2 regions of the Streptomyces sp. NPDC001137 genome follow, and region 1 is predicted to be linked to the other one. Evidence: riboswitches for the same ligand, from Rfam matches in the RefSeq annotation. Region 1 holds a riboswitch; the other holds the start of a gene.
What was found. A riboswitch is a leader RNA that binds a small molecule or an ion and turns the genes downstream of it on or off. The one in region 1 is predicted to bind cyclic di-AMP.
Positions count from the first base shown of each region.

Region 2: it holds a riboswitch for cyclic di-AMP, as region 1 does, so the genes downstream of both, ABT254_RS39965 (transglycosylase family protein) here and ABT254_RS02355 (transglycosylase SLT domain-containing protein) in region 1, are expected to answer to the same signal.

Region 1 is NZ_JBEPBA010000001.1:493,782-499,350, reverse strand. It holds gene ABT254_RS02370 (carboxylate--amine ligase) at 1-225, shown strand, start outside; gene ABT254_RS02365 (FAD-dependent oxidoreductase) at 293-1,495, shown strand; gene ABT254_RS02360 (HAD family hydrolase) at 1,630-2,487, shown strand; gene ABT254_RS02355 (transglycosylase SLT domain-containing protein) at 2,547-3,029, opposite strand; cyclic di-AMP (ydaO/yuaA leader) riboswitch at 3,034-3,204, opposite strand; gene ABT254_RS02350 (polyprenyl synthetase family protein) at 3,905-4,915, shown strand; gene ABT254_RS02345 (CHRD domain-containing protein) at 5,064-5,569, shown strand, end outside.
Region 2 is NZ_JBEPBA010000030.1:14,913-20,481, forward strand. It holds gene ABT254_RS39955 (FtsB family cell division protein) at 1-141, opposite strand, end outside; gene eno (phosphopyruvate hydratase) at 240-1,526, opposite strand; gene ABT254_RS39965 (transglycosylase family protein) at 1,740-2,414, opposite strand; cyclic di-AMP (ydaO/yuaA leader) riboswitch at 2,419-2,587, opposite strand; gene ABT254_RS39970 (transglycosylase family protein) at 2,783-3,772, opposite strand; gene ABT254_RS39975 (cytochrome P450 family protein) at 3,991-5,229, shown strand; gene ABT254_RS39980 (nucleoside triphosphate pyrophosphohydrolase) at 5,194-5,569, opposite strand, start outside.

The sequences.
Region 1 (5,569 bases):
GTGGAGAACATCGACCTGCCCGCCCTGCTCGCCTACCGCCGCAGCGGCTATACGACGCCGCACGCACCGGCGCGCGCGAGCGGGACGGAGCTGGCCTGGCTCGCGGGTGACGACCCGCTGCCGTTCCTCACGATGCTCGCGCGCTTCGTGCGGCCGGGCGCGAAGCACCTGTACCAGCTGTGGCGGACCAACCGCCGCGGCAGCACCACCAGTTCAGGCGGCTAGCCGACCGGTCGGCCGCCCGAGACGAACCACACGAAGTGACGAAGTGAGCGTCCTGGGGAGGGACTTCGTGATTCAACCGGTTGCAGTCATCGGCGCCGGGCCCTTCGGCCTGTCGACCGCCGCCCATCTCCGAGCACGCGGACTGCCGGTCCGTGTCTTCGGCGAGCCCATGGTCAGCTGGCGCGACCACATGCCCGCCGGAATGCTCCTCAAGTCGACCCCTGCCGCCTCCAGTCTGGACGCGCCGCAGCAGGGCCACACACTCGCAGACTACTGCGACGCCGCCGGCATCAGGCGGCTGGTGACGGACGAGGACATCATCCCCGTCGAGACCTTCATCTCCTACGGCGAGTGGTTCCAGCAGAAGCTGGTGCCCGAACTGGAGCGGGTGCGGGTGGTGTCGGTGGACCGGCGCAAGGGTGGTGGCTTCGAACTGAAGCTGGACTCCGGTGAGTTGTTCACCGCCCGCGCGGTCGTCGTGGCGACCGGTCTGTCCGGCCTCGCGTACCTGCCGGCCGAACTGGCCACCGCCGCGGCGGACGGACCCACCCCCACGGGCCCGGTCTCCCACAGCTCCCAGCAGCACGACCTGACGCGCTACGCCGGCAAGGAACTGATCGTGATCGGCGCAGGCCAGTCCGCGCTGGAGACGGCGGCGCTGGCGGCGGAGGCGGGCGCACGGGTGCGGGTGGTCTCCCGGGGCCGCGGCAGGGTCGCCTTCGGCGCACCGCCGTGGAAGCAGCCGAGGCTGCGCCCCGAGTCGCCCTTCGGCCGCGCCTGGTCCCTGTGGGCCCTCAGCTACTACCCGCACCCCTACCGCTACCTGCCGGCCGAGACCCGCCACTACCTGGTGCGGCGCGTACTCGGCCCGCTCGGCGCCTGGTGGCTGCGCGACCGCTTCGAGGGGAAGGTACAGGTCAGCGAGGTCGACCGGATCGTGCGGGCGGACGCGGCCGACGGCTGCTGCGAGCTCACGGTGCGCACCCACGCGGGCCGCGTCCAGGACATGTCCGCGGACCACGTCATCGCGGCCACCGGTTACCGGGTGGACATCGCGGCCATGGACTTCCTCGGCCACGAACTGCGCACGCGTCTCGCGGTGAGCCGCGGCACACCCAAACTGGGCGCGGGATACGTCTCCTCGGTCCCCGGCCTGTACTTCACCGGCCTGCCGGCCGCGGCGTCGTACGGCCCGGTGATGCGTTTCGTGTGCGGTACCGAGTTCGCCTCTCCGAGGCTGGCCAAACACCTGGCGGCAGCGCACGGCTAGGCCGGGGCCGCGGGCCCCGGCCTGATGATGAAGAGCCCACAAGGATAAGGGAGTTGGGCGAGGGACGGTGGAGCAACGGGCCGTCGTCCGGTTCGCGATGAGTCGGTGGGGCGTCCTGTCCGTATTCTCTGATCATGGCCGCACCCACCGCATATGCACTCATCGCCACCGACCTGGACGGCACGCTGCTCCGAGGCGACGACACGCTGTCCGACCGGTCCCTCGCCGCGCTCGCCCGGGTCGCCGGGGCCGGCGCCCGGCACCTCGTCGTGACGGGCCGGCCGGCCCCCAGGGTGCGGCCGCTCTTCGACCAACTGGGCAGCAGGGGGCTCGCGGTGTGCGGGCAGGGCGCGCAGGTGTACGACGTGGGCGCGGACCGTCTGCTGTGGTCCGTCACCCTGGACCGGGAGCTGGCCGAGACCGCCCTCGGCAAGATCGAGGCCGAGGTGGGCCAGGTGTACGCGGCTGTCGACCAGGACGGTGTGGAGGGCCTCACGCTCATCGAACCGGGCTACCTGATGCCGCATCCGACGCTGCCGGCGGTCCGGGTCGACCGGCGCGACGACCTCTGGTGCGAACCCATCAGCAAGGTGCTGCTGCGCCATCCCGCACTGTCCGACGACGAGTTGGCGGCGACGGCACGCTCGGTCGTCGGTTCGCTGGCCACCGTCACCATGTCGGGACCGGGGACCGTCGAACTCCAGCCATGCGGCATCACCAAGGCGACGGGCCTCGCACTGGCCGCCGCACACCTGGGACTCGGTCCTGAGCAGACGATCGCCTTCGGCGACATGCCCAACGACATTCCCATGTTCGACTGGGCCGCCCACGGCGTCGCCATGGCCAACGCCCACCCCGAACTCAAGGCGGTGGCCGACGAGATCACCCTGTCGAACGAGGACGACGGCATCGCCGTCGTCCTCGAGCGACTGTTCGTCGAGTTCGGGGAGCTCGACGAACTCGTGGAGCTCGGCCAGCTCGAGGGGCTGTGAGCGGTCGCACCCCGAAGGGGCGCGGGGCTGTATCCCTGTGCGGCTCCGCCGCAAAGCGCCTAGTAGGCGCCGAACACGTTGTCGATCGACCCGTACCGCGCGGCAGCGTACTTGCAGGCGGCCGTGATGTTTGCGATCGGGTCGAAGGGGTTCATCGCCGTGCCGGGCACGTGGTAGGCGAGGAATGTCGGGTCGATGACTTGCAGCAGCCCCTTGGACGGAGTGCCTGCGAGCGCGTTCGAGTCCCAGTTGTTGATGGCGGCCGGGTCGCCCGAGGACTCGCGGATGATGTTGCGGTAGATCCCGTTGTACGTCCCGGGGATTCCGTTCTGCTTCATGACCTGGAGGGCGCCCCTGATCCAGCCGTCGAGATTGTCGGCGTAGCCCATCGACTTCACGTTGGCCACGGTCGGGGTGGCGGCGGACGCGGTGTTCGCCCCGATGAGCGGAAGGGCGAGAACGGCGGCGCCGGTGCCGGTGACGGCGAGCTTGCGGGCGAGGCGGTTGCTTCTGGGACGGCGGTGCTGACCTGTTGCAGGCATGGCGGGATCCTCTCCGTCGCCTGCGAGGTGAGCTGTCGGGTTCGGGCGGGGAGATGCCCGGCCGCGCAGCCGTACGGCGACGCGGCTTCACCCCTAGCCGCACCGGGATGCCCGGTCCGGCGGCCTACCTGGTTCCCCCGCTCCTGCCGTGCGAGTGGTTCGGTCGATGGTCGTGCGCGGGCGGCGGCAGGATTCGGCGTCCGCCCGACAGGCCGGGAACGTATGCGAGAGCACATGGCGGGAACAAGTGTCGGGCTCACAGATCAGGCCTATTGACCTTGGTCTGAGGCTTATGGGGTGCTTGATCCTTTGCGGTTGCCAAGCCTCAACTCGCCTGCGGGGGTGGGGAAGCGGCGGGGGAATCGGCACCGCGCGTCCGTCGTGCCGTGTGAGTCAAGTCACCGGCATCCGCAAGAACGGCAAAAAGGGCAATGACCCCAACTCATAGTCAACCAGCCGCCCATCGCCTCATTGGGGGGCGAAAGCGGAACCTGTCATGTGGTGCACGTCGTTGTCATGACGGTCGCCCGTCGAGCACCCCGGGCCCGGGATCCGGAGGTCCTCGTGAGTCGTTTCGTGGGGGAAGGATGTTTCGGGCTCGTTCAAACGAGGGACACGCCGAGCGGCGCGCCGGGGACGAGCCGGGGGGTGCTCCGAGAGGCGGGTCGGCCGACACCCCGATAGACAAGTCGATAGATATCCGTTCTTATCGGTTGATCAAAAACATACCGGTCGTGATCCGATACCGCCCGGGCTGGACGGGTGGGTGGCATCGGTGATCGAAAGGTGACCGGATACGCTGACTTGAGTGATGTCAGCGACCTATCGACAAACCGTGTAACCGCCAGTAGACACCAGCAGACAGGAGACCCCTCGTGACCGTCGTCGGGCCGTTCGGGCTGAGCGTGCGGGACCAGGCTCTGGAAGCCGATGTCCAGGCCGGATTGGCGGCCGTCGAGGAAGGTTTGCTCGAAGCCACCAAGAGTGAGGTGCCCTTCATCACGGAGGCCGCCCAGCACCTGGTGCGGGCGGGCGGGAAGCGGTTCCGCCCGCTGCTCGTGATGCTCGCCGCCCAGTTCGGTGATCCGTATGCGCCGGGTGTCGTGCCGTCGGCCGTGGTGGTGGAGCTGACCCATCTGGCGACGCTGTACCACGACGACGTGATGGACGAGGCCGCCGTGCGGCGCGGCGTCGACAGCGCCAACACCCGCTGGGGCAACTCGGTGGCGGTCCTCACCGGCGACTTCCTGTTCGCGCGCGCCTCGCACATCCTCGCCGACCTCGGCCCCGAGGCGGTCCGGGTCCAGGCCGAGGCGTTCGAGCGCCTGGTCACGGGGCAGATCCTGGAGACGGCGGGGCCGCAGGACGGCCGGGACCCGGTCGACCACTACCTGGACGTGCTCGGCGGCAAGACGGGTTCCCTGGTGGCCGTGTCGTGCCGCTTCGGGGCGATGATGTCGGGCGCCGACGAGACGGTCGTGGACGTACTGACGCAGTACGGGGAGCGGCTGGGGGTCGCCTTCCAGCTGGCGGACGACGTACTGGACATCGCCTCCGAGTCGCGCGAGTCCGGGAAGACGCCCGGGACCGACCTCCGTGAGGGGGTCCCCACCCTTCCGGTGCTGCGACTGCGGGAGCGGGCGGCCCGGCTGGGGCTCGCCGAGGACATCGCCCTGTGCGAGCTGCTGGACTCCGACCTGAGCGACGACGCGCGGCACGCCGAGGCGCTCGCCGGGCTGCGGGAGCATCCCGCGCTGGAGCAGGCGCGCCGGGACACGGTGCGGTACGCGGAGGACGCGCGAGCGGCGCTGGCCCCGCTGCCGGAGTGCGATGCGAAGCTGGCGCTGATGGAGATGTGCGACGCCGTCGTCCATCGGGCCGGCTGAGCTGCCACTCCGACCTGCATGTTCGAGTGATGTGATACACGTCACATATCTGGACTGAGTCCAGAATAAGATCGCTTCCGTAGTCCTCCCCAGAAGGCCGACGCAGGGGGTGTCGGCCGGTCTACGGGGAGAAAACAGAATCATGGGCATGAACACGACGTTCTCGAAGCGCCGTAAGAGCCTGATGGTGGCCGCCGCCGCGGTGGCCGCCGCAGGGGGGATCGCCGCCGCGGTGATCCCGGCCCACGCCGCCGGGGGGACCCTGTCCGGCGACACCGGGGGAACCGTTCTTGCCGCCAGTCTGCGGGGGGCCAACGAGGTTCCCGTGGCGGGCGGTCCGGCCGTCGGCGACAAGGACGGCGCCGCGCTCGAGTTCATCAAGGTGCAGGACGACAAGGTGTCCGTCGCCGTGACCTGGCGCGGCACCGGCAAACCGACCATGCTCCACATCCACCAGGGCGCCCGGGGGACCAACGGGGGCGTCAAGGTCGACTTCACCGACCTGCTGAAGAACAGCAAGCGGCACAGCGTCACCGGCACGGTCGAGGTCAAGGACGCCGGGCTGCTCGCCGCCCTCAAGTCCGACCCCGGTTCGTTCTACGCCAACCTGCACACCACCGAGTTCCCCGGCGGAGCCGTCCGCGGCCAGCTCCA
Region 2 (5,569 bases), on a different contig from region 1:
GAGCAGCGCCGCCCGGCCGGTCAGCCGCGACCGCCGGGCCTGCCGCTTGGTCTGGGAGCGGTAGACCCGGGCCGCCGTCTGCTCGCCGAGCAGCCTGATCCTGGTCGCGGTGGAGAACCGGTCCCGGTCCTTCACGGCCATGTCGCCGCCTCCCGTCACACGTGCGTACGTCCCCGCACACGGTACGGGACCGGTACGGGGACGTACGTACGACTGGCTAAGGCTTAGCCCAGGAAGGCTCAGCCCTTGAAGCGGGGGAAGGCGCTGCGGCCCGCGTACTCCGCTGCGTCGTCGAGGATCTCCTCGATGCGCAGCAGCTGGTTGTACTTGGCGACACGGTCCGAGCGGGCCGGGGCGCCGGTCTTGATCTGGCCGCAGTTCACCGCGACGGCGAGGTCGGCGATGGTGACGTCCTCGGTCTCACCGGAGCGGTGGGACATCATGCACTTGAAGCCGTTGCGCTGGGCCATCTCGACGGCGTCCAGGGTCTCGGTCAGCGAGCCGATCTGGTTCACCTTGACGAGCAGGGCGTTGGCGGTGCCCTCCTCGATGCCGCGGGCGAGGCGCTCCGGGTTGGTGACGAAGAGGTCGTCGCCGACGATCTGGACCTTGTCGCCCAGCTTGTCGGTGATGACCTTCCAGCCCGCCCAGTCGTCCTCGAACAGCGGGTCCTCGATGGAGACGAGCGGGTAGGCCGCCACGAGCTCCTCGTAGTACTCGGTCATCTCGGCGGCCGAGCGGGACTTGCCCTCGAACTCGTACTTGCCGTCCTTGTAGAACTCGGACGCGGCGACGTCGAGCGCGAGCGCGATCTGCTGGCCGGGGACGTAGCCGGCCTGCTTGATGGCCTCGATGATGAGGTCGAGCGCGGCACGGTTGGACTCCAGGTTCGGGGCGAAGCCGCCCTCGTCGCCGAGGCCGGTGGACAGGCCCTTGGTCTTCAGCACCTTCTTGAGGGTGTGGTAGACCTCGGCGCCCCAGCGCAGGGCCTCGGAGAAGGACTCCGCGCCGATCGGGGCGATCATGAACTCCTGGATGTCCACGTTGGAGTCGGCGTGCGAGCCGCCGTTCAGGATGTTCATCATCGGCACCGGCAGCAGGTGCGCGTTCGGGCCGCCCAGGTAGCGGAAGAGCGGCAGGTCGCTGGCCTCGGAGGCGGCGTGGGCGACGGCGAGGGAGACGCCGAGGATGGCGTTGGCGCCGAGGGAGCCCTTGTTGTCGGTGGCGTCCAGGTCGAACATGGCCTGGTCGATCAGGCGCTGCTCGGTGGCGTCGTAGCCGACCAGCTCGGGGCCGATCTGCTCGATGACGGCGAGGACGGCCTTCTCGACACCCTTGCCCTGGTAGCGGTTGGGGTCACCGTCGCGGAGCTCGATGGCCTCGAAGGCGCCCGTGGAGGCGCCGGACGGGACGGCGGCACGACCCGTGCTGCCGTCGTCGAGGCCGACCTCGACCTCGACCGTGGGGTTGCCTCGGGAGTCCAGGATTTCCCGGGCTACGACGACGTCGATGGACGGCACGAGCATCTCCTTCTTGGATGTGACACGGCTACGGCAGTAGCGCGGTGGCTCTGCGGGATGAGCCTAACCGCCCAAGGCCGATCGGCCACGTTGCCGACCACCTCTTGGGCAGAACCGAGAGTAAATTGTTTCCGAACGGAACAAAGAGCGGTGCAAAAAAGAACCCCGCTCCGGTGCGTACGGGGGAACACGCACCGGAGCGGGGAGCCCGCGAGGCTGTCACTTGAGGTGCAGCTGCTGACCCGGGTAGATGAGGTTGGCGTCGGAGACGATGTCCTTGTTCAGCTTGAACAGCTTCTGCCAGCCGCCCTTGACGCCGTGCTTCTCGGCGATCGAGCTGAGGGTGTCGCCCTTGACGACCTTGTACTCGCCGTCGCCCTTCTTGACCTTCTTGCCGGTCGGGGTGGTGACGGTCTTCGTGCTCTTCTCGGTCTTCGCGGCCGGGCGCTCGGCGGAGCGGGAGGCGGCCTGCGAGTCGCTGGAGCGGTTGGTGTTCGCGCTGGGGGCGCTGCCGTTGTAGGCGGCACCGGACAGGCCCGTACCGCAGACCGGCCAGGCGCCCTTGCCCTGGGAGGCGAGGACCTTCTCGGCGACGGCTATCTGCTGCGCCTTGCTGGCCTGGTTGGCCTGCGGGGCGTAGGCGGTGCCGCCGTACGCGGCCCAGGTGGAGGCGGAGAACTGCAGGCCGCCGTAGTAGCCGTTCCCGGTGTTGATGGACCAGTTGCCGCCGGACTCGCACTGGGCGACCTTGTCCCACTCGGAGGCGGTGGCGGCGGAGGCGTTGCCGGCCGCCATCAGCGGAGCGGCGATGGCGACGCCGGTGACACCGGCCAGCGCGGCGACGCGGGTGGCCTTGGACGGACGACGGTGCTTGCCCTTGCCGGAAAACAGCATGGTTCGATCCCCTCACCGACGCCTGCGAGGTGAGCTGTCGGGTTCGGGCCGGTTGAGTTGCCCGGCCGTGCTCTCGCTCTCACGAGACACGGCTACACCCCTAGCCGCCCGTCAACTGCCCGGGACGGCACCTACCTTGGGTCCCCCGCTCCTGCCTACGGCGCTTTACGCGACGACTGTTCCCGTACGACCGCTGGCAGGATTCGGCGTTGCGGCAGCCGGGGCTCGTGTTGACGAGCGGTGACGACGGTAGACACGCGCTCCGCCGAATTTCAAAGACGATCAGGGCTTCTGAGACTCATCCCACACTTTCACTAAACCGGACATTCGGTGGCGAAGTGTGACGTGAACTCCCGTTGTTTTTCGCCCTATTCGGCACCGAGTTTCAGGGTCTGACCGGCGAAGATGTGATTCGGGTCGGTACCGATGGCCTTCTTGTTCTCGGCGTAGAGCGCACGCCACCCGCCGTCCAGGTGAAGGGAGTCGGCGATGGAGGCGAGGGTGTCGCCGGCGTGGACGGTGTACGTGTCGTGCGTGCCGCCGTCGGCCTTGGTCGCATCGGCGGCCTTGCCTGCCGTCTCGTCGGCGCTGGCGCCGCGGTGGCGGCCGGTGCCGGTCGAGCCGGTCGAGCCGGTGTCGACGAGGGTCCAAGTGGACGCCGGGGGCTCGGGATTGTCCGAGTCGTCACCCTTCGCCTTGTCTGTCGGCGAGCTGTCGGCACCCTGTGAGCCGCCTGTGGCCTTCTTGGACGCAGAGGTGGAAGGCGAGGCGGATGTGCCGGATTCGGTGGAGTTGTCCCTCGCGCTCGCGGAGGTCGAGGGGGAGGCGCTGGACGACGAGCCGGAGGACGAATCCGACGAAGAGGACCCATCGGAAGCGCTGCCCGAGGAGTTGGAGAGACCGGTCCAGTCCGAAGACCCGGAGGAATCGGACGAACCGGAACCGCCGCCCAGCACACCGGTGTCGATGTCGGCCGAACCCGAGTCCTTGGTCAGCCCGGAGGTCAGCCCGCAGGTGTGGAAGGCGCCGACGCCCTGGTCGTCCAGGAGCTTCTCGGCGACGGCTATCTGCTGGTTGCGACTGGCGAGGTCGGCCCGGGGGGCGTAGTCGAGGCCGCCGTACTTCTCCCAGTTCTCCTGGGTCAACTTGAGCCCGCCGTAGAACCCGTTGCCGCCGTTCTCGCTCCAGGAGCCGCCCGTCTCGCACTGCGCCACCTTGTCCCAGGTGGTGCCGTCCGCGGCGCTCGCGCCGCCGGCGGCGAAGAGCGGGATCGCGATGGCGGAGCCGGTCACCCCGGCCGCGACGAGGATTGCCGGAGCCTGACGGGGGCGACGGTGTCGACCGTTCCCGGAGAGCATGCGGACGCCTTTCACAAGACAGCAGTGACCGCGCGGCGCATGACACCGACAGGCGTTCGATACCACCGCGCTGGTCCGTGAACGTATCCGCTGCCGATCACTTGTCACAAGTTAATGCCGCGTAGATCACGTGAAGATCACAGACTTGAACGCACGTCATCTTTGACCGGTTCGCCGCGGCGGCGCATCCGCCGGCGGGCTGCGGCTACGGTCGTCCTGTGAACGTCCCGAACACCGCACCCGAACTCTTCACCTGGGAATTCGCCGGCGACCCGTATCCGGCCTACGCCTGGCTGCGCGAGCACTCCCCCGTCCACTGGACGAAACTTCCCAGCGGGGTCGAGGCATGGCTGGTGACCCGCTACGCCGACGCACGTCAGGCGCTCGCGGACGGGCGGCTCTCGAAGAACCCCGAGCACCACGCCGAGGACGCGCAGGGCAAGAGCAGGACCGGCATTCCGGGTGAGCGCAGCGCCAACCTCATGACGCATCTGCTCAATATCGACCCCCCGGACCACACCCGGCTGCGCCGTCTCGTCTCCAAGGCGTTCACCCCGCGCCGGGTGGCCGAATTCGCGCCGCGGGTGCAGGAGTTGACGGACGACCTCATCGACCGGTTCGCGCCGCACGGCGAGGCCGATCTGATCCACGACTTCGCCTTCCCCCTCCCCATCTACGCGATCTGCGATCTGCTCGGCGTCCCGCGCGAGGACCAGGACGACTTCCGCGACTGGGCGGGGATGATGATCCGGCACGGCGGCGGTCCGCGCGGCGGTGTCGCCCGCTCCGTGAAGAAGATCCGCGGCTATCTGGCCGAACTCATCCACCGCAAGCGCGGCGACCTCGGCGAGGACCTGATCTCGGGTCTGATCCGCGCCTCCGACCACGGCGAGCACCTCACGGAGAACGAGGCCGCCGCGATGTGCTTCGTGCTCCTCTTCGCCGGCTTCGAGACCACCATCAACCTGATCGGCAACGGCACCTACGCGCTGTTGCGCAATCCCGGGCAGCGGCAGCGGCTCCAGGAGTCGATCGGGCGCGGTGAGAGCGCACTGCTCGACACCGGTATAGAGGAGCTGCTCCGCTACGACGGTCCCGTGGAGCTGGCCACCTGGCGCTTCGCCACCGAGCCGCTGACCATCGGCGGACAGCGCATCGCCACCGGCGACCCCGTCCTGGTCGTCCTGGCCGCGGCGGACCGCGACCCGGCCCGCTTCACGGAGCCCGACACGCTCGATCTCTCCCGCCGGGACAACCAGCACCTCGGATACGGCCACGGCATCCACTACTGTCTCGGCGCCCCCCTGGCCCGGCTCGAAGGCCGTACCGCCCTGGAGACGCTGCTGCGCCGGCTGCCCGATCTCGAGCTCGCCGCCGACCCCGCCGAGCTGCGCTGGCGGGGCGGGCTCATCATGCGCGGGCTACGAGACCTGCCCGTGCGGTTCACCGCCGCCTGACCGGTCGCGGCCCTCCGTCTCCCTGATCGCGTCCCGGTAGGCCCGGGCGGCCGCCCGCAGCGCGGCCTCCGGGTCCACGCCCGCCGCCTCGGCGCGCACCGCCAGCGCGAGCAACTCGTAACCGACGCCCTCGGCTTGGGGCAGCGGCACGTCCAGGCCGGCCGTCCGCACCCGCGAAGCCAGCTTCGCCGAGAGGGCCAGGCCCGGCTGGCCCAGCGGTATGCCCTCCGTCACCGAGGTGCGCTGCTTCTCGACCGCCTTGGTGCGCAGCCAGTGCTCCTTGACCTCCTCGGGCGTGGCGGCGGTCTCGTCGCCGAAGACGTGCGGGTGGCGGTGGATG